Regions from separate parts of the Paenibacillus sp. FSL E2-0201 genome, predicted to be linked through region 1. Evidence: riboswitches for the same ligand, from Rfam matches in the RefSeq annotation. Region 1 holds a riboswitch; each other region holds the start of a gene.
The links. A riboswitch is a leader RNA that binds a small molecule or an ion and turns the genes downstream of it on or off. The one in region 1 is predicted to bind cyclic di-GMP.
Positions count from the first base shown of each region.

Region 1 (10,175 bases):
ACAGCAGCTGTACGATAAAGATAAATAGCATTAAATAACGTAAAGGCTTAGCTGCTTTCAGGAAGTATTTAAGCGGAATCCGAGTGGAAGCCATAACGGCTATTGAGAAAATAGCCAGCAGTGCCATGGCCATCCACGAACGGGAGAGCAGAATAACAGCTACGTATAATAGCATTCCGGTGATTTTGGCACGAGCATCCAGCTTGTGCACCCATGAACCGGTCTCAATACTGCGTCCTATGATTAGCTTCTCATTCATGGCCGTCCCTCTTTCCTTCGTGCTGCTCGCTAGAGTTGCCTGATCCAGATGGCAGCGAAGCGATCAGCTCTGCTAAGCTCTCTGCCGTCAAGCGAGGAGCTTCATCCGTAAGGCCAAAGCGATCAGCGACTGCACGCCAGTAACGAAGGGACTGTGGAACCGTCAAGCCACACTGTTCCAGAATCGAAGGGTCATCTGCCAGCGCCTTTACGCTGCCTTGAAACGCCGTGCTGCCCTCTTTAAGGACAAGCCAGTTATCCGCGTAAGGCAATAACTCATCCATACGATGCGTGACGACGATGATCGTTCTCCCCTGCTCACGGCATAATCGCTCCAGCAAGCGGATTAGCTCTGCACGGCTGATAGGATCGAGTGTAGCCGTAGGTTCATCCAAAACGATGACCTCAGGGTCCATAGCTAGCACGGATGCAATAGCCGCCTTACGCATTTGTCCACCGCTCAATTTAAAAGGATTCCGCTCTAGCAGCGCCAGATCCAGGCCCATATCCAACATTGCCTGTCTTGCACGTGCCTTGGCCTCTTCGAGGGTCATGCCGAAGTTAAGAGGACCGAAGATGAGATCTTTTTCGACCGTATCTTCAAACATTTGCTGTTCTGGAAATTGAAATACTAAACCGACTCTACGGCGCAGCGGCATCAGCTTAGGTGATTTTTCACCCGCCTGAATGGTTACATCAAGTACTTTTACCGTACCCTCCGTTGGTTTCAGTATCCCGTTAAACAACTGCAGCAGCGTCGATTTACCAGAGCCTGTCGCCCCAGCAATACCAACCATAGAGCCTAGTGGAACACTGAGGTTAATGTCGCGGAGCGCCGTCAGCTTCCATAGGCTTCGGTCAGAATAGGAGTAACTTACTTGCTGTAATTCTATGGCCATAACGTGTCTATAAGCTCCTTTTCACTGGCGGGAACATCCACATAAATGCCCTGATTCTGCAGCTCACGTGCAAGACGCCAAGGGTACGGCTCACACAGATGGCATTTTTGCAGAAGCTCCTCGTTCCGGAATAGCTCCGCCGGTGTAACATCAGCAGCCAGACCACCTCCATGCAACGCAAGCACCCGATCCGATGCCAGAATCTCATCTGCATCATGCGTAATCATAAGGATCGTATACTTTCCTTCCGCTCTCATATCCTGCAAAATGCCAAGAAGATCATTTCTGCTACCCTCATCCAACATAGAAGAGGCCTCGTCAAAAATGACGATGCCTGGTTCCATAGCCAAAATGGAGGCGATAGCGACACGCTGCTTCTGACCTCCAGACAGCTCACTCGGGTGTTTGGACAACAGATGATTTATTCCCAGCCTCGTCGTATATGAGTGCAGCCGTTCAGCCATCTCTGTGTACGACAAACAAAGCCCTTCCAGGCCGAATAAGATATCTTCCTCTACAGTGGCTCCAATAAACTGATTATCTGGATTTTGGAACACCATACCGATGCATTGCCGAATGCTGCCGATCGTTTCCTCACTCAGCTGCATACCACTAACCACAATTTCGCCAGCACTCTTAGGCAGCAATGCATTTAGTAGCTTAACTAGCGTTGACTTCCCGCAGCCATTAGGACCAACCAAGCTAACCCATTGTCCCTGTGAAATAGATAACGTTATATTTTGAAGAATCGGATGCTCAGGATCGTAACCAAACGATACCCCATCCAGAGAGATGATAGCTTGTCCTTCTCCCTCTAATTCTTGACCTTCAAATGATTCATTCATGTTAGTCATCCTTCCGCTGATGTGACTAATCAGTCCAAAAACTCTTCAAACAACGATATTTTTGACAATGAAGCCACCAAATAACGGACTGCATAGCCCACGGCAATTCCTGTTACTACTCCAGTGATCAGCAGCATGGGAAGATAATAAAAAATACTAAGGGATGAGAATACCATTGAAGCTGCCAGCAGCTGACCGATATTATGTGCAATCCCACCAGCTATACTAATTCCGATCAAACTTATACTCTTACCTTTGCCACTAATCAGCATTAATACGAACATTACAACAAAGCTAAAAAGCGAACCGAATAAACTGAACAATAAGCTCGAAAAAGTACCTAGCAGAAATGCAGTGAGCAGTGTTTTGAGGATGACAAGCAGGAATGCGTCCCGTCCACGTAAAAAGTAAATACAAGTCAAAATCATGATGTTGGCTAATCCTAGCTTAGCACCCGGTACCAGTCCCATTCCTGACAACGGAATCTGTGCCTCTATTAGACTAAGCACTACCGCCACCGCGGCGAAAATTGCAATAATTACCGTTCTTTTTAAAGCTGTTGCAGATTCACTACTGGACATAGGCATCTATATCATCCTCCCCCGACGCACTCGTGATTTCCACTAATACTCTATGCGGTAGACAGACAATCGTCTGTTTGGGCAGGGTAATAAAACCGAAACCTAGGCACACTTGATCCGGGCAGTCAGCATCGTACATTTCAATCCCGTAATCATGCACCTTCAAGATGTTATAACCACGGTCGGTACGGACCTCAATAGTTTGTTCTTCTTTTGTAAGCTTTACCGTTTTAAATAACTCGCCGTCCACTGTCACATTGGCTACGAGATTTTTACCGGCCCCACCTTTATCATCATTGTCCGAAAACCATCTCGGTACGAGAAAAGCGAGCGCAGCAATTAACACGATGGAAATCAACCACACATCTGCGCGTTTCATAAAAATCTCCCTTATTTTTTAATTAAAATCCAGACTTATTAATTATAACGGTCTACCCTCAATCCTTCAATCAATGTTGGGGTTTAATGTAAGTTTTAGAGAGCAGTTCACAAAATAGGCACGCAAAATAGCCCCCGTAGTCCCATTCCCTCTGGCTTACTAGCTTTTCCGAATTAATCCGCAAATAATCCGGCATAAGTTATATTCGAATCAAACGCTCTATCTTGGTCTACTTGTTCCCCTCCTAAATCAAACTACCCTTATCTTGGAATTGATTATTATATTTGCCTTTTAAACAATACTGTGTTATATTTATATCGTATTTGTTTTTCGATATATTGAATATCCCCATCAAGAAGATGTCAGGCCGACTCTTTTACACATCGGCATTTTGGACACAGAGGCTTTATGTTTTCTTGCAGAAACTTTCCTTTTTATGAGACTAAATTCGAAATATAGCATTCCGATTCACACTGGCGCGGTCAATGGAGCCGCAAGGGCAAAAGAGAGGTAGGGCTTTTGTCGTATTGGAAGGATTATTCTCGCCACACGGCTGCTGGAAATAACAAGGAATTAAGACACCCGTTACTCACGAACGGCGGGGGATGAATATAACGAAAAAGCATGGCCATACGAACCTTACATAAGGACTCACGCCATGTGTGGAAAAATATAGGCGCCCGATAACCGCTACCTAGCGGATATCGGGCGCTGTCTACGTTCAGGGCATCTAATTTACATATTGATTCACAAAGGCTGTTACTACGTTTATATACCCCGTCTTATCCATATCATATGCTAATCCATGCCCTGCTTGCGGCACTACGAACTTCTCTTTGGGACTCTGACATGCCTCATACAATTCATTCATCATACTATATGGTACAAAATTATCGGCATCCCCATGAATAAAAAGAATCGGCACCTTCGCCTTCCGCACCTGTTTCAAAGCAGACGCTTCACTAAAACCATACCCTGCTTTCAAACGAGTAATTAGACTCGCACTTTGAATAAAAGGGAAACTTGGCAAGCGATACATGCGCCGTAGTTGGTAGGCTAATTGTGCTTTAACTGAGCTGTAAGCGCAGTCCGAGACAATAGCTTTGACCTGCGGTGGGAGATTTTCACCTGAGGTCATTAGCACGGTAGCACCACCCATAGAGACCCCATGAAGCACAACTTGAGCACTGGGCCCAGTCTTTTCTATTATATATTCAATCCACTGCAAATAATCCTTGCGCTCATGCCATCCAAAACCAATATAATTCCCAGCGCTTTCCCCATGTCCCCTGGCATCGGGAATCAGGATATTAAAGCCCAGTCGCTCGTAATAGATTTTGGCGTACGCCCCCATATCCTTCCCTTTTCCAGAATAACCGTGAGCTATAATCGCCGTACGACCTTCAGCACGATCTGAAAGGAGCAAGTACCCTCTTAGTTGTAGCCCGTCCTCAGATGTAATCTCCATATTCTCAAAGCTCTGACTGGAGATCCAATCCTTCCCCTCCCCCCAAGAAGCCCCGGCAACCGGGGGATCAACCTTCAAGTCACGATTATTACTCAGAAATTCCTTCGGCGCTCGTTTAATAGCAATACCATAAAAGAAAAAGCCCGCAAAGATCAGAGCCCCTATGACGATGATCGCACTAATGAAGAACCATACCAATTCATCTTCCCCGTCCTTTCCTCATATCCGTTGTAAATCAGTATAGCATCTACTTAGATTGCTCCAAAATATATCAATCATTACAAAATAAAGCCGCTATCGGAATAAGTCCCGAAAGCGGCTCTTTTCTGTTCTGGCATACCTTGTGTTCTCGTTATAATTACCGTTTATTATTTCTTGTTGGAGAATCTATTTCTCATTAGCAATCCAATAAGTGCAAAACCTAGACCAGCTACATAATAAGGGACTGGACTTGATTCTCCCGTTTTCGGAAGTTCATCCACAGGTGGATTACCTAGCGGGATTGTATCATCCACCACGGCGATATCCTCTGGTGACGGTGTTGGCGTTACCTCCGTTGCTGATCCTAATGGAATCTCGTCATCATCAACAAGTACCTCTGTGCTACCCGACGGTGTTGGTGTTGGTACTGGTACTGGCGTCGATGAAGCTACAGGTCCAAGTGGCACAGGGTCATCATTAACGACGATAATGCCAATTACGGAGGATGGCGTTGGTGTTGGGAATACCGGAGCCACCGGTGACGGAGTCGGTGTTGGTGTTACCTCAGACGACGGAGTCGGCGTTGGTGTTGCTTCAGACGACGGAGTCGGTGTTGGTGTTGCCTCAGACGACGGAGTCGGCGTTGGTGTTGCTTCAGACGACGGAGTCGGCGTTGGTGTTGCCTCAGACGACGGAGTCGGCGTTGGTGTTGCCTCAGACGACGGAGTCGGCGTTGGTGTTGGCGTCACGTCCGGCGTTGGTGTTGGCGTTACGTCCGGCGTTGGTGTTGGCGTCACGTCCGGCGTTGGCGTTGGCGTCACAGTCGGCGTTGGTGTTGGCGTCACGTCCGGCGTTGGTGTTGGCGTCACAGTCGGCGTTGGTGTTGGCGTCACGTCCGGCGTTGGTGTTGGTGTCACGTCCGGCGTTGGTGTTGGCGTCACAGTCGGCTTTGGTGTTGGCGTCACAGTCGGCGTTGGTGTTGGCGTCACGTCCGGCGTTGGTGTTGGTGTCACAGTCGGCGTTGGTGTGTGTGTTGGTTTTGGTGTGTGCGTTGGTTTCGGCGTTGGTGTTGGCTTCGGCGTTGGTGTTGGCTTCGGCGTTGGTGTTGGTTTCGGCGTTGGTGTTGGTTTCGGCGTTGGTGTTGGTTTCGGCGTTGGTGTTGGTTTCGGCGTTGGTGTTGGTTTCGGCGTTGGTGTCACGGTCGGTGTTGGCGTCACGGTCGGCGTTGGTGTCACGCACGGCGTCGGTGTTGGTGTCACGGTCGGCGTTGGTGTTGGCGTCACAGTCGGCGTCGGTGTTGGCGTCACAGTCGGCGTCGGTGTTGGTGTCACAGTCGGTGTTGGTGTCACGGTCGGCGTCGGTGTTGGTGTCACGGTCGGCGTCGGTGTTGGTGTCACGGTCGGCGTCGGTGTTGGCGTCACAGTCGGCGTCGGTGTTGGCGTCGCAGTCGGCGTTGGTGTTGGTGTCACGGTCGGCGTTGGTGTCGGAGGTGGTTCCTCCCCTCCATATGGATACCAATGCATCTGTACCCCACCAGCAAATCCCTTTGCAATCAGTGTCCCATGCAGTTCACCAGAATTATAAGTTACTTTCGCATGCGGAGCTAGGATAGTTCCTTCTATCGTTAAACTTCCTATGTTTACAGTGCTAGCTTCATAAAAATTAAATAATACCTTGTTAGGGCTGCCTCCCCATATTTGAAAACTTGGAATTTCAACTGAACTTCCACTAACGTTAACGATAACTGTGGCGTTATTTGCAATATTAAACTGTAAGCCATTAGCATTAGCGAAATCGGCAGCACTTAGATTAAGAACGTTAAATGATTCCGGAGCATCAATTGTTATTTTCCCATATTCCTTTTTGAAAGTTCCAACTGTAGTAAGTGAAGAGAATTCATTAGAACGTCCGATAAGAAATTGCTCTTCAGCATCAAAATCAATAGGCGTTCCTTTTCTCGCTGGTTCTTTAAGATCTACACCGTTGCTGGAAAAAACACCACCATAAACGGATGCTCCATGAATAGTACCATTAGTAAAAGTAATGTCATTACCAGCAATAAGGACATCTCCACCTGGATTATCCTTGGATACGCCGTAATTCTGCAATGTAATGTTACCTTTGGCGGCAAGGCGCCCATGAACCTGATCATTAGATTGTTTGAAATCCCCAAAAATAAAAGTATTAAAATTCCCTGCAATACCTAACACAGGTGTAGGAGTATAGGGAGGTACCTCCCCTGCTGCATTTACCAAATGCCCTCCGGAAAGTCCATTGCCTACCATTAAAGCCCCCGCTAATACTAGTGAGAGTAGCGGTTTTATTCTTCTTTTCAAAAAGCACACCTCCTAAATCTATCATTTATATCTAATCAGAATAATTACCAGAAACTCTAAAAGACCTAACAACAAAAAAGACCGCCAAAAAAGAAGTAGAATTCCCTTCTCATGGCAGTCGGACGGTCATAGTGTCCTTAAGACACTTTAGACTCCTGGACTTTGCGTCCCACCCTTTCGGGCGGTTTGCTATTATCATGATTATATATGTATACCCTTTGCAAAATAGAACCGGCAGTTTAAGCATCCTATTAAATAATCGTCTATGACTTTTAATACTTTTGAACTAATAATAGTTTAGCGCTCCGCCCCCACAAATGTCAATCAATTCCTTTTAATAATCATACACATTAACCAGCACAAAAAAAGCACCTAAAGGCGCTTCACGCAAAAGTTTTTATTCAATTTTAAAGTAACTGTATATAGCCTAATATCGATATCCATAATGGAATACTAAAAATCAAACCAAATACCAATCCACGGCGGAGACTTCCTTCCTCTCTCATCCTAATTCTCCTTTTCATAAGCCTAAATCATTAATTTTTATTATTACAATTTTAATATATTTTATTCTTTCTATTTTAGTTGTGAATTTAATCACATTGGACTGGCTGTTTAGAAATACCATTGATTATTTTTGGGATATCGGGGTAGAATACGAATATACGTTCCCATTAGAGGTGATGAGATTCATGCATAGAGCTGAAAGCAGAGACAACATGCTGGTGAAATCTTATTTATTGCTTCCGATGATTTTATCAGCTTTCGAACGGGACTCCGCCATTTTATCTACACATTTACGAACGCCCGCCCCCTATCTGGAGGTTCTTGGAACCGCCGCGGCAGTAGCTACAGCAGATCTAAGAGATGTTCGTTCGGAAATGAGAAAACGGGGAATCAAGGTATATGAGCAGAACAGGCTCAACACAGGGATAGAAGCCAAATTTATATGTCGCGGATACCATGAACGAATGCTGCTGTTAAACGACATCGTTGCTGCACAAGCTGCTATTCATATGCGCAGATATCTCGGGCTGGATATTTCATCTTTTAAGAGCTATGAAGGGCAGTATCAGATTAAGTAAAGCCGCGTAAAAAGTTACGCCCCTCCCCCCATTTCCATTAGCGAACAAAAAAATAGGCCTTACCATGGGAGTTGGCAAGACCTAAGAGATTTATACCACAAAACACTGGGGGGGTGTTTGGTGTCTTCAATATATACCCCGAACCTGAAAATAAGATGATGCTCACATGAAAATCACATTAAAAAGATCAATTTTTGGTTTAGGCTAGATCTGGATGCTCCCATAAGCTTAATCTGCCCTTAGCCGGTACAGGATGACTTAACTGATGAACATCTTCAAGCTTCCAAGCAAAACGCCCTTCACTATAGTCGCCAAAATCATATTCATTTCCCTTTATCCATTCCCTTAGGTCCGCCTCCGGTGTAACCTCATAACACCCCGTGAGTTGACCTAACGCAATAATAACCCCTGTCGGTAAATTTATTGCTGTATAACCATGCTTCGCCAATATCGACCTGAATGGTTCCTGTTCACATATCTTCTTATCTATCCTCATTCCGGCATGAATACCTAACCCCCCGCGGTAGGCTGTTCTCCATGATCGAGTTTCGAACTGTTTTTCACCAAGAGCAATCAACGTTGCCCAAGGCTGTCGTATCGTTAAACACCGCATCATATCCACCCCCTCGGAAGATACAGAAAAGCGTGGTCTCCGAATTCCCGGAATACCGCAGTTAACTGGTTCGCGCTTAATGAGTTCATAGTAATATCCCCTTTAACTATATGATTAATTAAACCTATTAAAAGGAAAAATGTACATAACAAAAAGACCACCCGAAGGATGGCCGTAGTATCATGCTTATGGTAGGTGCATCTCAGATCCAACATATAGAGGCTTTGGTTCAACATGCACCAGTGCTTTATTCACCAAGCTGCTCCTTGATCTGCGCAATTTCTGTTTCCGTGTACACAAGGCGTTTATTCAAATCGGCGATATAGCTTCTGCGAGCTTCTTGGTCCGCTGTGCTTGTTAGATCGGCCGCAGTAGCTTCCGCTTGTTGGATCGCTTCTTTGAGAAATTGCACGCTGGATTCTGCCACTGCTAATCTTTCCCGGAGTTTAGCCGCCTCAATGATTGCCTTTGGTGTTCCTGTCCGATCTGCAGCCGTTGTGTCAGTCTCAGATATTGCCGCGGGCTTCTCCGTTACTTTACTCTCCAGTATTATTGTCTTCCCTTCTACTGTCAGGTCCGTTCCAGTCGCTTCGGATATCGTGCGCACGGGTACGTAAGCTGATCCGTTTATAATAGCTGCGTCCGCAATCTTCTTTCCGTCTTGCTTTATCGTATACAGTCCGGTAACTTTAGCGCCAATTATTGACGAGCTTGCTGCAAATCCTATTGATCCTCCGAGCAACAGCGCTGCAGCTGCAATCCCTACTATTTTCTTCTTCATACGTATGAACCTCCTAAGGATAGCATTATTCCAATTATACCCAACAGTTCTACATTATGAAAGATATATTAAGAGACTCCGTACGTACGACCGCCCGCTGGTGTCAGCGTAGTGCTTCCGTGATTATGATTAGGTAGAGTGATTAAATGTACATAACAAAGCCTCCCACAGTTTTCCGTAGGAGGCTTCATATTTAACCGTATATCAGCAGGTACGCACCGACGAATTAACGTCCGGAAAACAACATTTAACGCTGACAACGTTGATATAGCGGAAAATATGCTGGTGAAGGGAATTGAACCCCCGGCCTACGCATTACGAGTGCGTTGCTCTACCCCTGAGCTACACCAGCTTATAGCTAATTTTCTGTCAAACAAAAAACATTATACAACTTTCAGCTAGAAACGCAAGTCTATTTCTCCCTGTTTTCTACTCTCCTAGACTGCTGCTACTCCACCTGTAGCTTACGCTCCACAGACTCCAGCTTTCCGCGGCTAGTGGAGGGCTTATCGCGGCGGTCGTCTATTTTAAGCGAGGTAGAGACACGTTCTGCACCTGCGGCAAAAGGAGACTCATGCAATGCTTCCACCGCTGCAAATATACGTTGGAGAGGTCCTTCAATGATTGTACCCATCGATGTAAGCTCATAAGTAATTCCTTCTACCGTCTGCAGCACTCGCTGCATATCCGCAACATAACTGCTAAGGCTGGTACTGCCTGTTCCAATCG
Region 1 is NZ_CP150154.1:511,547-521,721, reverse strand. Features, by position in the region: gene NSU15_RS02365 (energy-coupling factor transporter transmembrane component T) at 1-259, opposite strand, end outside; gene NSU15_RS02360 (ATP-binding cassette domain-containing protein) at 252-1,157, opposite strand; gene NSU15_RS02355 (ATP-binding cassette domain-containing protein) at 1,148-2,002, opposite strand; gene NSU15_RS02350 (Gx transporter family protein) at 2,032-2,589, opposite strand; gene NSU15_RS02345 (NusG domain II-containing protein) at 2,573-2,962, opposite strand; gene NSU15_RS02340 (alpha/beta hydrolase) at 3,693-4,628, opposite strand; gene NSU15_RS02335 (collagen-binding domain-containing protein) at 4,799-6,967, opposite strand; cyclic di-GMP riboswitch class I at 7,078-7,168, opposite strand; gene NSU15_RS02330 (hypothetical protein) at 7,660-8,052, shown strand; gene NSU15_RS02325 (ASCH domain-containing protein) at 8,252-8,668, opposite strand; gene NSU15_RS02320 (hypothetical protein) at 8,913-9,446, opposite strand; tRNA gene NSU15_RS02315 (tRNA-Thr) at 9,727-9,798, opposite strand; gene NSU15_RS02310 (MTH1187 family thiamine-binding protein) at 9,895-10,175, opposite strand, start outside.

Region 2 (10,175 bases), 160 kb from region 1:
CTGTAACAAGCATTTATGCAGAGGGGAATCTATTGCAGAACCCTGGCTTTGAGGAGGGGGGAGAGGATGCTCCTTCTAACTGGACTAAGGATATGTGGATTTCAGGAGACAACTCCGGCATACTTTCCATCCAATCGGACGAGGTTCATTCCGGTAGTAAAGCAGCAGTCATTGAGAATATCGAACCCAATCATTTGAAATGGGTGCAGACGATTAAAGCAACACCGGATAGTTATTATAAAATCTCTGGATGGATCAAAGTAGTAAGTACCGCAGGCGAGGGAATGGGTGCCAATATACTTGCTGTTGGAGTAGGTGGGGGTTATCCCAGCGTAACGGATACGGCAGGGGAGTGGCAGTATCTTGAATACATAGGTCAGACAGGACCTAAGCAGAAGGAATTCGGCATAGGTGCAAGTTTGGGAGGCTACTCTAGCTTAATTCAAGGTAAGGCTTATTTTGATGATTTGTCTGTAGAGAAATTAGACGCTGCTCCCGAAGGAGCCAACGTCATTTCACTAGATAGTGCAGCTGTTAGCCAGGATGCTGGTGATAAAAAAGCAGACACCCCACATAAAGTATCTCCAACTAAGATGCTGCTGATTTCAGCGCTTTTCAGTGTGTTTTTTGCAGTGCTTTATACCAAGGTATTCCGCAGTGAGAAGCTTATGAAGCAACCTGAGAATGTCTATTCCAAATGGCTGAGCATTGCCATCGGGATTGCCTTTATACTAAGGGTTTGGATCGGTCTTACTGCTCAAGGCTACCAGAATGATATGAATACCTTTATAGCTTGGGGCCAGCGTATGGTTGATTTAGGTCCAGGTAAGTTTTATGAAGAAGGGTATTTTGCTGATTATCCACCTGGTTATTTGTACATTTTGTCCCTGCTTAGTCTTATTCGCGGTGTATTTGGCTTTGCGCATGGCTCGGGCGGAGAGAATTTGCTGTTCAAACTACCGGCGATTATTTCTGATTTGGTGCTGGGTTACTTCATATATCAAATGTCTCGCAAAAAACTTGGCACGGGGATCGCTTTTGGCTTAACGCTATTATTCCTATTTAATCCGGCGGTGCTTGTTAATTCAGCGGCGTGGGGACAAGCAGATTCGTTCTTTTTGATTTTCCTGTTGCTCAGTATTCATGGGGCTGCGAACAAAAAGTTTGTTCAATCCGCGATTATGTTTGCATTAGCAACTTTAATTAAACCACAAGCGTTAATCTTTACACCGGTATTGATGTTTGCTTTCTATCATCACCGCGCTTGGAAGCAGCTTGGATTTGGAGCTTTGTACGGATTAGGGATATTCGGATTGCTCGCGGCACCATTTTTCTGGAATAACGGTGGTTTAGTTGGCCTTATTAATCTGTATAAGAGTACTTTATCTTCCTATCCTTATTCTTCAGTGAATGCATTTAATTTATATGCACTGACTGACCCCATGTGGTCATCCCTTGACCTAACCTGGCTGGGCATCACTTACCGTGTATGGGGCTTCATATTTATTTTAGTGGCAGTGGCTGTAGCAGCGTTTTTCTCCTTTAAAAAGGATCGCTTAGATCTATCCAAATCCTATTTTATCGGTATGGCGCTCATTGTAGTGGTCTTTGTGCTTGGCACCAAAATGCATGAACGTTATATGTTCCCTGCTGTTATTCTCTGTATGTTCACTTATATAGCAAGTCGGGATCGCCGTTTTCTATCCTTATTCCTTGGATTCAGCTTAACGCAGTATATCAATGTAGCTTATACGTTGACCCATCTAAATGCAGGTGTAAACCCAGGTGCAGATGGAATCGTACTGGTCACGTCTATAGCTAACCTAACCTTACTTCTATACATGCTCTACATCGGTTACGATGTGTATGTTCGCGGGGGAGTACAACCTCTTCCAGCACCACCAACTCTTGAAGAAAAATACGAAGAAGATCTTAAAATCGTCAAGCAAATAAAACCGCAACAGAGAGGAGGGAGATTGAACGATGAAGTTTAAGCGTATAGATTGGATATGTATACTTGCTATTACTGCCGTTTACGCGGCGATTGCTTTATACAATCTTGGATCTACTAAATCTCCGGAAACATTGTGGGAGCCTGCTGCTAGCGGTGAAAGCTTCTATGTAGATCTAGGGCAGAGTAAACAATTAGAACGTGTGAATATATTCGGTGGCGTAGGTACCGGTAAGTTTAAGTTTGAGTTCAGTGAAACTCCTGATGTCTGGAGCAATCCTCTAGATGTAAATGAGGACGTTGGCAATGTCTTCATCTGGAAAAGCCAACCTTTGAACGTTGCAGCAAGATACGTGAAGTTTACCGTCACCTCTCCGGGCTTCACTTTAAATGAAATGGCATTTTATGAGCAGGGGGGAGAAAGAGTCCCTCTTCCCATTGCCGGTGTAACTCCGGATGCTAATGCAGTCGCTAAAAGAGGAGAGCCTGCCAATCTTTTTGATGAGCAGTCAATCATCCCAGAATATTCTAACTTTATGAACAGCACTTATTTTGACGAGATCTACCATGCGCGGACAGCTTATGAATATACACATGGGATTGTGCCTTACGAAAACACGCATCCACCACTCGGCAAACTGTTGATCGCAGTAGGGATGGAATTGTTCGGAGTCAATCCATTCGGTTGGCGTATTATTGGAACATTGTTCGGGATTGCCATGCTGCCTCTCATTTATGTGATGGCACTGCGTCTGTTTAAAAAGAGTAAATACGCAGCACTTGCGGCAGGATTGTTCGCACTGGACTTCATGCATTTCACGCAAACAAGAATCTCTACGATCGATGTATACGGAGTATTCTTCATCATGCTGATGTTTTATTTCATGCAGCGGTATTACACTATGAATTTCTTCAGGCAACCTTTAAGAAAAACTTTGATTCCGTTATTCTGGTCAGGTTTATTCTTCGGAATTGGTGTCGCCTCCAAGTGGATTGTACTGTACGGAGGAGCCGGACTGGCCATTATGCTAGCTATCTCGCTTTTCGAGCGTTACAGAGAGTACCAAGCTTCGGGGCGGTTGCTCGCGGAAGGGAAGATCAAAGACAAGGAACTGTTAGGTACCTGTCGTGAAGCTGTAAATTCGTTCTGGAAGAATACCATCATTACTTTAGCTAGTTGTGTTGCATTCTTCGTAATCATTCCGGTCATTATTTATAGTTTATCTTTTGTTCCGGGTTTATCTGCATCTGCAGAGGGCTTTACTATTAAAGGTTTGATTGATTCTCAAAAGAATATGTACAACTACCACAGTCAGCTTGTAGCTACACATCCTTTTGCATCCTCCTGGTGGCAATGGCCGTTTATGAAGAGACCTGTCTGGTTCTTCAGTGGCAGTGAAGGATTGCCGGAAGGTCAGGTCAGCAGTATAGTGACTATGGGGAATCCGCTTATCTGGTGGACGGGTATTTTTGCAATGCTAGCAACGCTGTGGATTACGCTGAAACGCAAAGATAAAAACCTGTACATGATCTGGATCGCCTTTTTCTCACAATATGTTCCGTGGATGCTTGTCCCGAGAGAAACCTTTATCTACCATTATTTTGCTATGGTACCTTTTATGATTCTTGGTATTGTATATATAATGAAGTTACTAGATAGTAAATTTCCTGAGGCTCGTTACGTTCGTTATGCTTATGTGGCTGTTGCGTTACTGCTCTTTGTCGCGTTCTACCCAGTCCTATCAGGGATGCAGGTTAGCGGTGATTACGTGAAGAACATGCTGCGTTGGTTCCCTTCTTGGGTTTTCTAAGCTTTAAAAAAGAATCTATAACAATAAGTTTATGCTTACAGCGTTATTAGGAAGAATAGGAAGATGTAACGCTCCATAAAGCTTGTAGGAGGAATAAAGGTGAAAGCCAGATATAGTGTAATTGTACCCATGTTCAATGAGGAGCAAGTAATTAGCGTTACTTACGAACGTTTGAAAAAAGTAATGGACGAATGCGGCGATACTTATGAGCTAGTCTTCGTTAATGACGGAAGTCGTGATCGTTCAGCCCAGATGATTCGGGAGATCAGTGATCGAGATGAATGCGTCAAGCTAATTGACTTCTCGCGTAATTTCGGACATCAGGTAGCGATTACAGCTGGCATGGACTATGCAGAAGGTCAAGCGGTCGTTGTTATTGACGCTGACCTTCAAGATCCGCCTGAGGTCATTTTGCAAATGATCGAGAAGTGGAAAGAGGGCTATGATGTTGTGTATGCGAAGCGGCTGAAGCGCCGTGGGGAGACGATGTTCAAGAAGGTAACGGCGAAGCTGTTTTATCGGCTGCTCAGCAGCATGACAAGTGTGGACATTCCTACGGATACAGGCGATTTCCGTCTTATTGATCGTAAAGTATGTGATGTCTTACGGGGGCTCAAGGAAAAAAATCGGTATGTCAGAGGGTTGGTAAGCTGGGTCGGCTTTAAGCAGACGATGGTGGAGTATGAGCGGGAAGAACGTTATGCAGGTGAAACCAAGTATCCGCTCAAGAAAATGATTCGTTTTGCGCTAGATGGTATCACTTCCTTTTCCCATAAACCACTTAAGATTGCTACGTATGTTGGATTTTTCCTATCCTTTTCTAGCTTTCTCTATTTATTCTTCGTCTTATTTCAAAGAATCTTCTTCACATCATGGACGGTTCCAGGTTGGGCTTCCATTGTAGGCGTCAATTTGCTCTTTAATGGTATCGTTCTAATGCTGTTAGGTGTAATCGGAGAGTATATTGGACGGATTTATGACGAGTCTAAGGATAGACCGCTATATATTGTAAGTGAGACCAAAGGATATCCTAACGAGGAACAAGTGGATCGCCGGAAGGACTACAATAATGTCAGATAAGAACTTACGCGCTGCATTTATACAGTTTCTTAAATTTAATGCCGTAGGTTTGGTGAATACCCTAATTGATTTCGTAATCTTCACATTACTGAACTCACTTGGAATGGTATATGCGTTGGCACAGGTGATTTCTTATAGTGCAGGGACAGCGAACAGCTTTATTTTGAATAAAAAAGTTACCTTCAAGGATCACAATCGTGGCAGTAAAGAGGGCTTTGATAAGGCTCAGTTGCTGAAGTTTATCATACTGAATCTGGTAGTGCTCGGAATATCGCTGTTGCTAATGCATCTGTTGACTGACAAACTAGGCGTTCAAGTGTTGATCTCTAAGGTATTAGTAACGTTTGTGACGGTGATCATTAACTTCTTCGGAAGTCGTAAATGGGTATTCTAAAGTGCAGTAGAACCAATCCACGGAGGTGAAAATCATGCGTAAATTCTCGTATGTGCTCATACTGGCTGGGATCCTTATCATGCTTTATCCAAAAGCTAACGAATGGTATAACGACTGGCAGCAGGAGAAGCTATTAGAAACGGCTGAACTGAGCACCATCGAAAGCACTCCACCACCTGATCTGAAGAGTAGATATGCCGAGGTCACTCAGCTACTAGCAGAGGAATCCGTTCTAGATGCACAGGCACAGCCTCAAGAAACAGAAAAGCCAGAACCGGAGATTGAAGTGGGCGGCAAAGTTATCGCATTAATAGAGATTGCTAAGATTGATCTGAAGCTGCCAGTATTAGAAGGAGCAACAAAAGCAAATATGAAGCATGCTGCGGCCCATATGAAAGAAACGGCCCCGCTTGGAGAAATCGGGAACGCCGCAATAGCTGCTCATAGAGCTAGAACTACGGGCAGATTGTTTAACAGATTGAATGAAGTTGTGGTTGGGGATGTAATCACGGTAAAAACGAGCGATCAGGTATATAATTACGAGGTTTATGATATTTCTGTTGTACTTCCCAGTGATGTGTCTGTTCTTGACGGGAATAACAAGGATAAGATTCTTACTCTAATTACGTGTGATCCACTAGTAGATCCTACACATCGTTTGATTGTTCATGCTAAGCTTACCTAATAGTTGATGAGAAATGACAAGAGAACTGAAATACAGAGAGATAACTATAAAATAATAGTAAAACTAGCAATTTTGTTCTTGTTTACGAGGATAAATATGGTAGTATAAGACTATAAAAGCTAAACACGATAAACGGCAAACCTATCGAAAGGTAGGGACGCAAAGCTAAAGGGCCTTCCCGTAAGGATGGCAGCCAGTTACCGAATGAAGAGGCTTTTTTTGTTTTTATGAAATATATAAGAATCTAAGATTCATATTTCTACTTGGACTTATTCTGTTAATTTGTCTAGTGAAATTAGAACAGATAGAGCTTATACGATAACGGCAAACCTATCGAAAGGTAGGGACGCAAAGCTAAAGGGCCTTCCCGAAAGGATGGCAGCCAGCTACCGAAAGGAGTTTTATCCGTGAAAAAGGTTTATTTTATGATGGTGGCGCTGTTCGTGCTGATTACTTCGGTTCCAGTAAGCACAGCTCAAGCTGCAAGCGCAGATTCAAACTGGTTGAATACATCCAAATTGGCTCAAGGTGTAATCGGTATTAACTACGATATTCCAAAAGATAAAAGAGTTAAGCTGATGATCACAAAAGATAACAGTAGCTATACATACAATTTATATGCTTCTGGACAAGCTGAGGACTTCCCTTTGCAACAAGGGAATGGGACTTATAAAGTTTCTGTTCTTGAGAATACAACAGGTAATAAATATAAGGCTCTCTATTCTGAAGTAGTAGATTTAACTATGAACGACTCAAATTCCGTATATTTGGGCTCCGTACAGAATGTGAAATGGAGTTCTTCTGATAAAGCAATCGTTAAGGCTAAAGAGCTTACAAAAGGTAAAACAACAGATGAAGAAAAAGTTAAGGCAATTTATAACTATGTAGTTGCTAATGTACAATATGATTATTCTCTTGCTAATAACGTAACAACAGATTACATTCCGAACATTAACAACACTTTGAATACTAAAAAAGGAATCTGCTATGACTATGCTTCTCTTTTTGCCGCAATGCTGCGTAGTGTAGATGTGCCTGCTAAATTGGTGATGGGGAATACTAGCTACGTTACGCAATACCATGCATGGAATGAAGTATTGATGGATGGGAAATGGGTTACTATTGATACCACGGTAGATGCATCGGCAGCGAAGAGTAAGAAGAATACGGATTTTATTAAGGCTTCAAGTAAGTATACTGCAGCAAAATACTATTAATTTGAAACGCTAGAATCATAACTCTATTAAATAAACAACCAGCTTAATAATTGGTCAAGCCCCCATTTTATAGACACTGAAAAAAGACCCTAGGCAATAAGCTGTTTCCGGTACTCTACCGGAGGCAGCTTATTTAACCTTCGTTGTGGCCGATGTTGGTTATAAAATCGAATGTAATCTTCAATTTTCCTTTGTGCCTCATCCATATTTCGGATATCATAAGGATAGAGTCCTTCCGTTTTGAGATGCGAGAAGAAGCTCTCCATAGAGGCGTTGTCATAACAATTGCCTCGGCGAGACATGCTGATTCGGGCCCCAACCTTTGGCAGCATGTCGTGGTATGCATGAGACGTGTATTGGAATCCCTGATCGCTGTGAACGATCAGTCCAGTCACGTCTTTTTGCTGACTCCACGCCTGCTCAAAGGTCCGGAGAACCAGTTCGTTGTCGTTCCTAGCGCTCATTTGATAAGCGATAATTTCGTTATTGAATAAATCTTTAATCGCAGAAAGATAGAGCCACTTTTCGCCTACACGATATTGCGTAATGTCTGTCACCCATTTTTGGTTGGGAGCATCCGCTTTGAAATCCCGTTTCAAAATATTTTTCGCCACACGGTCTCCTTCAGAAGTAGCATAATTACAACGATGTTTTCGGCGGATCCTCGAACGAATGCCTAAATCCTGCATAATTCTGAGTACCTTCTTATGATTCATCCAAACCCCGTGGTCTTGTAGCAAGAACAATTGAATTTGGCGATAACCGTAGACTCCTTCATACCTTTCATAGACCTTCTGAATGAGCGCCTTTGCTTCCTGATCCCGATCTGTTCCTTTGCGCTTCATGAAAGCGTAGTATCCACTTCTAGAGACCCTAAAGAGTTTACACAGGTTGCTAACGGCATACTCTTTTGCAGCGTTCTCAATGACTCTATATTTGTGCGTTTCACCTCCTGCATCCAGATTTCCAAACACTTTTTTAGCATTTCATTTTCCCGTTTGAGCTTTTGAACATACCTATCTTGATCGATATATTCAATACGACGCCCCCGTTGATCTAGTAGCCCAAATTCCCCTAGCTCTCGGTATTTCTTCATCCATCTCTTTACCCGTCCTTGATCTTGTATCTCAAAATGCTCCGTAATTTTCCGATAAGTCCATCTTTCCTCCACATGTAAACGAATGGCCTCTTTTTTAATCTCATCTGAGTAATTTTTAAACTTCTGTCCTTTAATCGCCATAAAAATGCACCCCCTAGAATTTCATCGGATAAACCAGGGGTTTTTTCCAATGTCTATTCTAAGGGGTGCACTTCATAATTAAGCTGGTTGTTTATTTTTCTATTAGGGGTTGCTTTTCTATCGGTAGATAGGTTATTATAGTTAAGCGTTGTTAGACAGCGTACAGGCAATGTTTGAGAGAGTTATATAAACGGCTTTCGAAAAATAAAGCTTGCATTACTGAGAACAACATGATATATTATAAGAGTTGCTGCTGAGACATTAAACGGCGCCAACGAGAACTTGATCTTTGAAAACTGAACAACGAGTGAGTAGGAAATCACGAAAGTGAAATCCAAAATTAGAGAATTAATTTTCTCGTCAGATGTTTCAAAATGAGCATATCGCTCTTTTCAATACTAATTGGAGAGTTTGATCCTGGCTCAGGACGAACGCTGGCGGCGTGCCTAATACATGCAAGTCGAGCGGAGTCATTTTGAAAGCTTGCTTTCAAAATGACTTAGCGGCGGACGGGTGAGTAACACGTAGGCAACCTGCCCCTTAGACTGGGATAACTACCGGAAACGGTAGCTAATACCGGATAATTTCTTTTTTCTCCTGAAGAAAGAATGAAAGACGGAGCAATCTGTCACTGAGGGATGGGCCTGCGGCGCATTAGCTAGTTGGTGGGGTAACGGCCCACCAAGGCGACGATGCGTAGCCGACCTGAGAGGGTGAACGGCCACACTGGGACTGAGACACGGCCCAGACTCCTACGGGAGGCAGCAGTAGGGAATCTTCCGCAATGGACGAAAGTCTGACGGAGCAACGCCGCGTGAGTGATGAAGGTTTTCGGATCGTAAAGCTCTGTTGCCAGGGAAGAACGTCCGGTAGAGTAACTGCTATCGGAGTGACGGTACCTGAGAAGAAAGCCCCGGCTAACTACGTGCCAGCAGCCGCGGTAATACGTAGGGGGCAAGCGTTGTCCGGAATTATTGGGCGTAAAGCGCGCGCAGGCGGTCATTTAAGTCTGGTGTTTAAACCTTGGGCTCAACCTAAGGTCGCACTGGAAACTGGGTGACTTGAGTACAGAAGAGGAAAGTGGAATTCCACGTGTAGCGGTGAAATGCGTAGATATGTGGAGGAACACCAGTGGCGAAGGCGACTTTCTGGGCTGTAACTGACGCTGAGGCGCGAAAGCGTGGGGAGCAAACAGGATTAGATACCCTGGTAGTCCACGCCGTAAACGATGAGTGCTAGGTGTTAGGGGTTTCGATACCCTTGGTGCCGAAGTTAACACAGTAAGCACTCCGCCTGGGGAGTACGGTCGCAAGACTGAAACTCAAAGGAATTGACGGGGACCCGCACAAGCAGTGGAGTATGTGGTTTAATTCGAAGCAACGCGAAGAACCTTACCAGGTCTTGACATCCCTCTGAATCTGCTAGAGATAGCAGCGGCCTTCGGGACAGAGGAGACAGGTGGTGCATGGTTGTCGTCAGCTCGTGTCGTGAGATGTTGGGTTAAGTCCCGCAACGAGCGCAACCCTTAACTTTAGTTGCCAGCAAGTAATGTTGGGCACTCTAGAGTGACTGCCGGTGACAAACCGGAGGAAGGTGGGGATGACGTCAAATCATCATGCCCCTTATGACCTGGGCTACACACGTACTACAATGGCCGGTACAACGGGAAGCGAAGCCGCGAGGTGGAGCCAATCCCATCAAAGCCGGTCTCAGTTCGGATTGCAGGCTGCAACTCGCCTGCATGAAGTCGGAATTGCTAGTAATCGCGGATCAGCATGCCGCGGTGAATACGTTCCC
Region 2 is NZ_CP150154.1:674,322-684,496, forward strand. Features, by position in the region: gene NSU15_RS03065 (glycosyltransferase 87 family protein) at 1-1,994, shown strand, start outside; gene NSU15_RS03070 (phospholipid carrier-dependent glycosyltransferase) at 1,984-3,762, shown strand; gene NSU15_RS03075 (glycosyltransferase family 2 protein) at 3,862-4,842, shown strand; gene NSU15_RS03080 (GtrA family protein) at 4,832-5,236, shown strand; gene NSU15_RS03085 (class D sortase) at 5,271-5,921, shown strand; cyclic di-GMP riboswitch class I at 6,046-6,126, shown strand; cyclic di-GMP riboswitch class I at 6,235-6,315, shown strand; gene NSU15_RS03090 (transglutaminase-like domain-containing protein) at 6,329-7,138, shown strand; gene NSU15_RS03095 (IS3 family transposase) at 7,228-8,064, opposite strand; gene NSU15_RS03100 (helix-turn-helix domain-containing protein) at 7,980-8,378, opposite strand; rRNA gene NSU15_RS03105 (16S ribosomal RNA) at 8,778-10,175, shown strand, end outside.
Region 2: another riboswitch for cyclic di-GMP. It lies ahead of NSU15_RS03090 (transglutaminase-like domain-containing protein); the one in region 1 lies ahead of NSU15_RS02335 (collagen-binding domain-containing protein).

Region 3 (10,175 bases), 2.0 Mb from region 1:
CACATTTCAATAAAACATCCTTCTAATCCTCCATTGTTGTTAAATAATCCTATTCAGCAACTTAAAAAAGCTACCGATTGATCGGAAGCCTTTTTAGCTGAACCTAGTGACTGTTTGTATTAAACTTCATCATCGCTTGTTGCTGAAGTTGATCCCAATGGGGTGTCGCAATGTTTGCTTGCTGCTTCAAACTATCGAATGAATCAAACAAAGCTGCTATTTCGCTGAAAGAACCGTCTACTAATTTCATGAACGGTAATTTATGAATTATTTTCAGACCATAATACACACCCTGTTTGTGTTTTCGAACAAAGTTAACTTGACCTGCTGGAGTGATAGTATATCCTAGTTTCTCCATAATTTGAAATCCCTCGTCCATTACTGAGATGGCTTGTTTTAACAGCTTCTCATCCTTAGACACCTTTTTCAAATCCCCGTCGTGAAGATAACTAAGAGAGTTCAAAGCCACTATAGGCACGATATGACTTTTAAGCCAAGCATCCATATCCTCATGATAAGTTAGCTTATACTTTGCATTTTTAAAGGCATTTTCCAGTACAGACTTGATTGGAATCTCACCGTCTAGACTGCCAAGTACCATTTGCCCTCCAGCCCTTATGTTGATGACCCGACCACTCGCCTCACGAATGCCTCCACTAAGCTGAAATCCGAAGAGTATATTTTTTCTCATGCTGCTCATATCCTGAAGATCCTTTTGCATGCCATGGGCATCGCCGTTATTCCCCACAAGAATTATATTCTGACTCTGATTCTTAGCTAGAATAGGTAATACAGCTGGAAAATCATTGTATTTCATAACAACAAAAATAAGATCATAGCGATCATCCGATCGAAGCTCTGAGATGACTTTCACAGCATCTACAGTGTTTTTGTATTGAAAATAATGGCGAAGAACAAGTCCGTCTTTCGTCAACTGCTCCGCACGTTTCCCTCTGGCAAGCACTGTGACATCGTTTCCCCCACGCACTAGAACATGCGCAAGGTAGCTGCCTAAAACTCCCGCTCCAAAAACTAATACTCTCATGTTTAACTCCTCTATCCCTTTTTAGACATTTGTTGAATTTCGATCAACTGTTCGATAAAATTAGATTATCACATCATCGGTAGGGTTCAATCGTTAGTTTGATCGGTTTTGTTGATTTTTCAACAGAAACCAATACATTGTTTAATAAAAAGGGAGTATTACCATGGATAGAAGAATTAAAAAAAACCAAACAGCCATCATGAATGCATTAATTCAACTGATGGCTGAAAAAGATTTTGAAAAAATAACGATCAACGAAATCGCAGAGCGTGCTGATGTAAACCGCGGAACGGTTTATTCCCATTATGCGGATAAATACGATCTGATGGATAAATGCCTGGAGGCTCAGCTCCAACAACTAATTGAAAGCTGCTCCGCAGTGGAGGATGTAACCGAACCCAATCCCTCTAAAGCGTCATTGCTCCGCACGCTGGAACAATTGGAGGAGAATGCTCTCTTTTATAAAACTTTATTAAGAAACAAAGCTCTGGTCTCCTTCAGAAACCAATTACAAGAAATGATAAATGAGCAGATCAAGGTACAATTTTTAGAAAACAATTTTAATCTAGATGAGCTGAGTAAAGATATATCTGTGCAATTCTTAAGTTCGGCGACTGTCGGAGTGATTGAATGGTGGTTTACCCATAGTAATCCTTGTTCTGCAAAAGAGATCACTGAAAAGTTATGGTCCATGCTCGATCTAAATCTGCAGATCATCCGTTCTCAAGCTTGAATATGTTCTCCCATATCCATCTCATAAATGGAGCTGATGATCTTTTCAATAGGAATCTCCTTAATTGAAATATCAAGGATCTCTACCTTTTCGCTAAGAATATGCAGAAACTCGCCCATTTTACATTGCCCGGTATCGATCATTAATTCCACTTCGTAATCCGATATTCTTTCCGATAGCAGAGTCCCGGGCAGATCAATCTCACCAATCGTTGTGGCGGCAGAAAGCCTGACTACCTTTTTCGCACCCAGATGAAGTCGAAGTTCAGAGAACTTATCATCATATACTTTTTTACCTTGATGAATAATAAGTACTCTTTGAACCAAACGTTCCACATCTTCCAAGTCATGTGTCGTTAGAATAAATGTGGTGCCTTCCCGATTCATTTGTTTAATGAATTCTCTAATTCTTTGTTTAGCTATAACATCCAGCCCGATCGTCGGCTCATCTAAAAAAACTACAGGCGGTGAATGAAGCATCGCCATAATAAACTCGCATTTCATTCGTTCTCCCAGTGAAAGGGTGCGCGTGGGCTTAGTGATAATATCGCCGATCTCAAACATGTTAACAAATCGATCTAGTCTTGTACGAAAGTCGTTTGTAGGAATATCATAAATTTCCTTGTTCATATAAAAGCTATCCAAAGGGGGAATGTCCCATATTAATTGCGATTTCTGTCCAAATAAGACCCCAATTTGTTTAACATATTGATTTTTCTGCTTATGAGGGTTGTACCCTAGAACATTTATTTCTCCCGATGTAGGATAGAGAACGCCTGTCAGCATTTTAATAGTCGTTGATTTCCCCGCACCGTTTGGACCCAGAATGCCAATGATTTCTCCTTTTCCAACATTGAAAGAAAGATCCTCCACAGAGGTAATAATCGATTTTTCACGGTGAAACAGACTTTTAAATACACTTTTTGCATCCTGTCCACGGTGATACGTTTCATATTGCTTAGTTAAGTTCTTGACGGTAATAATGTCCACTGTAATTCTCCTTCATACAAATTCATCCCCCGGCACTTTTGTAACTACGAAGCATGTAGGTATAGAGCCAAATTCCGAAGGCAGCAAATAACACACACGGGATAATCGCTATAAAAAAATAAGCTTCCCATCGTCCAATAAGTGTAGATGCTGGAAAGTAAGCAATCATCGAAACCGGAAACAGAAAAGAACTTACGGCTACGACTGCTTTTGGAAAAATCGTTCCTGGATATCGTCCAAAAGACTTAATACTCTCAAACATCTCCGGCAAGCGGGAATTCGCCACCCATTTGAAGGAAATCGCTGCCACAATAAGCGCCACCCCAAACATGACCAGCAGCCCTGCTCCAAACAACAACAGGAAGAGCAACCAAGAGCTAAACGTCACCTCTTCAATTCCGCTAAGTGCGTAGACGAACATGACTAGGCCACCTCCTAAAAGCCCGATGCTTTCGAATTCAAAAGATCTAGCCAATAGTAAAAATAAGCTCGAGGTAGGTTTAATTAATACCACTTCCAGCGTTCCCTCCACCACATGGGACATCGTATTCCACATAATTCCGTTAAAAAAAATCCCAGCACAAGCCGTAGATAAAATAAAAACAGATTGAATTAACAGCGCCTCTTTAAAGGTCCATCCTGCAAATGAAGCATTCGAATTATAAATAAACACCGTGACCAAGGGAAACAATACGTTCCCTATGAGCATAATCAGACTATTGAGTATAAAATTAACACGATAAGTGATCGCAGAAGCAATATTCGCCTTCATACAAGTTTTATAGATCAGATACATACGTTTCATGCGCCCACCCCCGTAAAATGCTTGAGCGAGACCGCATACAGCCCTCGGCAGACAACTCCGGCAATCATAACGGCTATAAGCTGCAGCAACAAAACTTGAGGAATGGATAAGGTTATATCAGCTAAAGTATAACTACCCGTATAGACCATTGCTGGAAGAAAGGTCGTATACTGAAACGGTAAGAAAAAGGACGCCATTTGTAAGGATTTTGGAAAAAAGACTAATGGAATCAGCGATCCTGAGAATATCCCCTCGCAAAGACTAAAAAAGTTACGAATACTAGAGGACTGTACCATCCAAAAGGCGACCATTCCAATACTATAATGGATAAAAAAATTCATCATAAAAGCCATTGCTATCGAAAGAATTGCATAAAGTAAATTTGCAGGCAAAACATCAATATGAAAAATAAAAAAGAAAATCATAAAACAGGGTATAAATTCAAATAGAAGTCCAAGTACCCTATGCCCCGCCTTCTGAGACAACGCATAGAACATATGATTCATCGGTCTTAAAGAGAACGTAATGAACTTCCCCGTGCGGATGAGCATTTGTAAATTCCAATCGGCAAAATCCATGGTCAAATAGTTAATCAGCATCGTGGCACAAAAATAAGAGAGCATATGGGAAAGCGACATTCCGTTAATAGAAGATTCCCCACTATAAACAGCGCTCCATATATAATACTGCACCAAAAAATACACAGGACCTACAAAAATAGAAACCATCGAATGCGTCCTGTACGCACTCCATTCCTTATAAGTAACAAAAGCAACCGCTCTCATAAGGCGAAAGCGGTGCTTTATCATCTCAAACATAAGTCACATCCTGCCTATCTGTAGATATTTCATAAAAAATAGCAAGCTTCTTATTCGAGTCCGGACCAGATCACATTATGTGTGCCAAAAACACCTCTACCATCCCATATCCCTTTATGCCAAGGGAGATACCATGCGGCAACCATCTTTTCTATAGGGTCAATGAACAAGGCACATGCCCCTGCCCCTTCATGAAAATAAGTGCCTTCAGAGTAAGAAGTACTTACATTAAATCGAAGATCCGGCCCAAGTCCGTATGGACGATCCGATCCTCCATCTCCCCATGCGTAGTTTGGAATTTTCTCAGTATTGAACCGCTTGGTCATTCTTTGAACGGCCATACGACTTAAGATATGACCACCTTCGTATTCCCCTTGGTTAAGCAGCATGATTCCGAACTTTTGTATATCAGTAACTGTTGAATATAAACCCCCACCAGTTCCGGGAAGCTTGATTTCTTCTTCAGACCTTTGTTCCTCATCCGTAAATTCCCCGTTTTGCAGCTTCTGAAGATATTCCTTGGCCCCTTCCGAACGAATGGCGATCCTACTCGCTTTCTCTGGCGGTATAACAAAGAAGGTATCTTTCATGCCTAACGGTTTTACAATGTTGTCCATTATGTATTCTTCTGCAAAAACACCCGTTATTTTCTCGATAATTGCACCCAAGATCACATATCCGAACGATGAATACATCCATTGAGTCCCTACTGGAAAATGAAGCCCATAGGAAAGTCCAGCTTGAATCCAGTTTTCTTTTCCAACCTCAGATTCATAAATATACCACCAAGCACTTTTATAGTAAGTATCACTTATAGTGCCATGATCTGGTGCAATGCCGGAGGTATGAGTCAGTAAATGGGCAATTGTAATCGGCTTAAAAGGATCCGCATCAAACTCCGGTAGAATAGAACTAACAGGCTGCCCCATAAAAATCTTACCATTATCCGCAAGCTGCCAGATCGCCGTCGCCGTAAACAGCTTTGTAATTGAAGCAATGCGAAAAATTGTATCCGTTTTCATTTCTTGGGTGCTGTCTTCTTCGTAACTGAAACGTCCCCCGGCACCATTAGCAAATATTTTCCCATAACGACTTAGAGAATAAATATAACCATCAGCTACTTTCTTATCACAGAGATCCCCATAAAAATGATTAAGTGCCTCTAAGCGGTCCTCCCTGTAATTCACTTCGTGCAGCTTACTAAGCTCTGTGGATGATAACATCGTTCACACTCCCCTAATATTAAATAAAAACACAATAAATTCTCATAAATGTAAATATACACCTAACTCATAATACCTTGTCAATGTAATAGTTACAACATGATATTTCACGTACTTATAAATTAATTCAGTTTATTAATTACATAAATAGCATGCGCTAAAAACCTAATAAATGGAAGGTCAATTATATATTTAACTATTCTTTACTGATCTCACTTCCGGTAGCCACTGTCAAGAATCGAGCAAAAAGCGCTGCTCTATTGAACAGCGCTTTTTACTCGATATGAAATGCCTTTATTATTCTAGTTCGGCCGGCTTTACAATGGCTGTACCTTTGTTATTCTTGGAATATTTAGCTTCAATTTTCGTGGTGTATGTATCTTTTTCTCCGTCACTGGTCAGCACATAACTCAGATCGACTGTCAGCTTTTCCGTTTGCCAGGTCTTAGTATTGACGAACAATTTCCAAGTTACGCTTTTCGGTTGAACGGTCTCACCATCCCAGAGATTCTCCTGGTCATACAGTGCGATTATTCCCTTAGCTGCTGTCGGATCAGTTATCGTGAACTGTAGGACCGTCTGTGCGCCAACATTGTTGACTTTCATCGATTTTTTATAACTTTTGACCGAATCAAGCATGGAAACAGGATCATATTGACCTTTCGAGTAAAAAGCATTCCACTCCGCCTTCTCCAGTCCAAGCCAATACTGTGCATTGGGATCGATAGGCTCCCCGTCATCGTCGTAACCCTCGTCTTCAGATTCATCGATAAGCTCACTTCCGTCTACAAGATAGTAATACTCCTTGTCATTGGCATACAGGCTGTAAGATGTTTTTAAAAGACTGCTATCGACGGTGCCTGCTGCGGCAAAATTCGGCAGACGGTTGATATCCAGCTTCAGTGTGTTGGTGTTGCTGATACGCACCCCTCCGCTTTGAATATCCTGTTTTTTGGTCACATCTAAGTGGAAATTCTTTAGTGCTTTGGAGGCTGCCGTTACTTTGCTGATCATTTGATCCGCAGTGACTGCTGCTGTCGTAGCTGCAGACACAACTTGAGGATTAGACATCCATCCGACCGTTCCGGACAGCAATAAAGCACCCGCTGCCAACCCTGTACCTATTGTTTTAAAAAAACTCTTCATGTACTTCCCCTTTCGGCCCCTTGCGATAATGTAACGCCGTATAGGTTGGAATAATAAAAACAGCCCGAAATAGACTACACGTCCTTCAGAACTATCCATAAGACATCCCTATGGCGGCCTGGCGATCATTTCCTTCTGTAGAAAGGCTTTAGACCCATGGCTTTGTGTCATCATCTTTCGATGATTTTACCTTTAACGCGGACATTCAATTAGTTTAAAGGATGTTTGTCCCTTTGCCAATTTTAGCATGGTCATATTTACCTGTAAACGACTTATCTTCCATTTATCTTCACAATAAAGGTAATAGATTAATTTTAATTCAAATTGCTGTTTTCTCTTTCATCAAAATCCTGGTCTAGGCTGGTGTCAGTATTATAAGTCCAATGACCCTTAACATATTTCAAGTAAATAAGAGCTTCGTATTTATCATTGTCCCCCCCTTCATTGTATGTAACATCGCTCCAATCGAGTTTCCCTTGGACGACAGCTTCCTTTTCTCCTAGGTAAACGACTCGTTCGTCGGTTAGCAAGTACCTCGATTCAGAATTGGCAAAGTGCCCCTTCATCATACTTTCCCATGTCACCGAACTGAACACAACAGCATTCCATTCTTTAATAATCGAGGGGTCTGTATATTGGGTAGTAAGATCAAGATTTTCGGAGTTATACGCATTGTAATAGGTTCTTAGATCTGCCAATACGGCATTCTGCTCGGTTTGATGATTCTCCATAATAGCCGCAGCTTTCTTATCAATATCCGCAGGAAGCTCCATACGATTAAAAATCAAGCTATCATTCGCGATCTTCCACTGTCCTCGTTCATATCGAATATCGAAAAGATACACAGCTTCTCGATTCAATTCTTCTGTGTTCTTAATGTAAGTTACTTGAAGATTCGCTTCACTAGCAGAAGTGTATTCAATCCGATCTATTGTCACTTTGAAGTCTTTAACTGCGATTTCACTGATTGGTTGATTAGCTTCATAATCATATTCTAGATTCATATAACCTAATTTAAGATTATCAGATGTTAATAAACGGGGACTAAACGTTTCGTAGTATTTCGTAAGTAGTTCTTGAATAGCAGCGTCCTGACCCTCTCCGTACGGTTTCAAGCTCACGGATAGCTTAGATTGATCATAACTAACCGAATATTTCGCTAAGTTACTAACCAAACGAAGAGGAAGATACACTTGTCCATTAAGGACAGGAATCTCTTTATCCAAATAATAAGTCACTCCGTCGTAGTAGATGATAGCCTCACCAGCCCAGAATTCGATTTCAGCACCTCTTATGACCCCTGAGATTTTACGAGTATCGGGATCAAATGATACCTTATAACCCATGGCGGAGAAAAATTGGCGATATGGCACGTACATAACACCAGACTTTAAGATCGGATGAACGCCAGCAACCCTTACATTATTCACAAACAACTGAATAGATTTGTCAGCAGACGCTGTCCCTATAACAAGCGGTGTAGTCATTATCAAGCAAAAGCTCAGTAAAAGAACCGCAAACTTTCTAACCATTTAACACATCCTATTCTCAATAATGGCGTAATTTGTTCTACCTGTTTAATTCAACTTCTTCTATATTTCCGTCCCATTCCATGATGACTTTTTTATGAAGGGAAGTGTTTCTATAAATACTATTGAACCTGATTAGCTAAGTCTACTAGTTCGGAATCATCCAGTTTGTAATCACCTAACAGATCAAGATTTCCGTTGATATAATAAACAAAGCGGGCCAAGAAACCATCTTTGCTCTCCCACCAAATAGATTGACTGGTCTCATCCTCATCGTAATAAGCCTGTTTTCCGTTTTTTAGTGTATAAGGTTGTTTACCTTGTTCAGATACTTTCTCTGGATCATTTATAACCTTACTTAGAATCAACCTAATTTCCTGTGTGGTCTGCTTGTTTTTATAATGAAAGATATATTGTTGGAGTATATATGGATTATCAAGTTCTATCTTCGTACGAACTTCATTCACTTCAAATGGAAATCTAAACGGCTCAACGAAATCATAATTCATCGATAAAACCCTATCTTGATTACTACCGCTGCATCCACTTATTAAAATAATCAATATTAATAAAACATAAGAAAAAACACTCTTCATCTCTTCCCTCCTTCGTATTACATAACAAGTAAAAGGTAGCAAATTATTTGGGTACACATACCATCAATTCACCTAAGGATACATAAACCAAATATTGGAATTAACATCTATTATATCAAACAAGTATAGAGATTAAAGGAGAATACGAAATTAGCAAACCAAAGAGTACTAGAATGAATTACCTTCACAACAAAAAAAGCATAAAACAGACTCCCGTCCGCTTTATGCTTTGCACCTAAACTTATTTTACAAATCCAAAAAATCTTAGGATAAACAATATTTTACGAGCGCATCACGCACACCATGCTCGTTGTTCGAACCCGTTACAGCATTCGCTGCCGCTTTTACCTCTACAGGAGAATTATCCATCGCCACACCCATTCCTGCGTAAGTAAGCATAGAAATGTCATTAAAATAATTACCGATGGAGAGAACTTCTTCCTGTGGTATTCCCAGCTTCACAGCAAGATTTTTTAAAGCGTTACCTTTAGAGGATTCCGGATGCATCAAATCAACGAAAAATTCACCACTCCGCAAAATGTTGTATTCAGGGGTCCAAGTACGCCATTCACGCTCAGCTTCGTCAAGAATATCTGGCTGTGTAAATACAGTAAACTTAACAACCGGCTCACGGAAATCTTCCCAGGCTGGCAGTGTTGCAGGCACAATACGAAAGTGCTCATACATATAATTAGCTTCTTTTGTCAGGTTCTCTACATTATCAACATACATATCAAAAGCAGTATTCACATCATAATGAATATTGTGTTTACGGCAATAGTCAATATAGGGGTCAAGACCACGTGCATCCATACCGTATTGATGCAATACTTCACGATCTTTCACACGTACCGTTGCTGCCCCGTTGTGACCTAGTACGTAACCAGACAGCCCCATTTCCTCCATAAAAGGAATCGAGTTCTGTGGACTGCGTCCCGTACACAATACGATTTGACCGCCAAGGCGTGTAACCTCAGCAATAGCTTCTTTATTCTCAGAGCTTAAGTGGTGATCATCATTTAATAGCGTACCGTCCACATCTAGTGCAATCAGTTTGTATCTCATACTCCACCATCCTTGTCTTTCTTTTTCTATATTATTCTTTAGATGATTCTGCGCCTAAGAGTGCCAGTTCCTCTAACGTCAGTTCCCGACAAGCTCCAAGCGGCAGACTTTCATCCAGCTTCAATTCTCCCATAGATACACGTTTCAGAAAAGTGACTTTTTTGCCTACCGCCTGAAACATACGCTTCACCTGATGAAATTTCCCCTCAGTGATGATAAGTGAAAT
Region 3 is NZ_CP150154.1:2,468,620-2,478,794, reverse strand. Features, by position in the region: gene NSU15_RS10815 (2-dehydropantoate 2-reductase N-terminal domain-containing protein) at 104-1,045, opposite strand; gene NSU15_RS10810 (TetR/AcrR family transcriptional regulator) at 1,209-1,778, shown strand; gene NSU15_RS10805 (ATP-binding cassette domain-containing protein) at 1,769-2,767, opposite strand; gene NSU15_RS10800 (ABC-2 family transporter protein) at 2,790-3,572, opposite strand; gene NSU15_RS10795 (ABC-2 family transporter protein) at 3,569-4,390, opposite strand; gene NSU15_RS10790 (serine hydrolase domain-containing protein) at 4,441-5,613, opposite strand; gene NSU15_RS10785 (DUF6612 family protein) at 5,911-6,759, opposite strand; cyclic di-GMP riboswitch class I at 6,869-6,960, opposite strand; gene NSU15_RS10780 (copper amine oxidase N-terminal domain-containing protein) at 7,074-8,291, opposite strand; gene NSU15_RS10775 (hypothetical protein) at 8,411-8,884, opposite strand; gene NSU15_RS10770 (Cof-type HAD-IIB family hydrolase) at 9,149-9,949, opposite strand; gene NSU15_RS10765 (pseudouridine synthase) at 9,981-10,175, opposite strand, start outside.
Region 3: another riboswitch for cyclic di-GMP. It lies ahead of NSU15_RS10785 (DUF6612 family protein); the one in region 1 lies ahead of NSU15_RS02335 (collagen-binding domain-containing protein).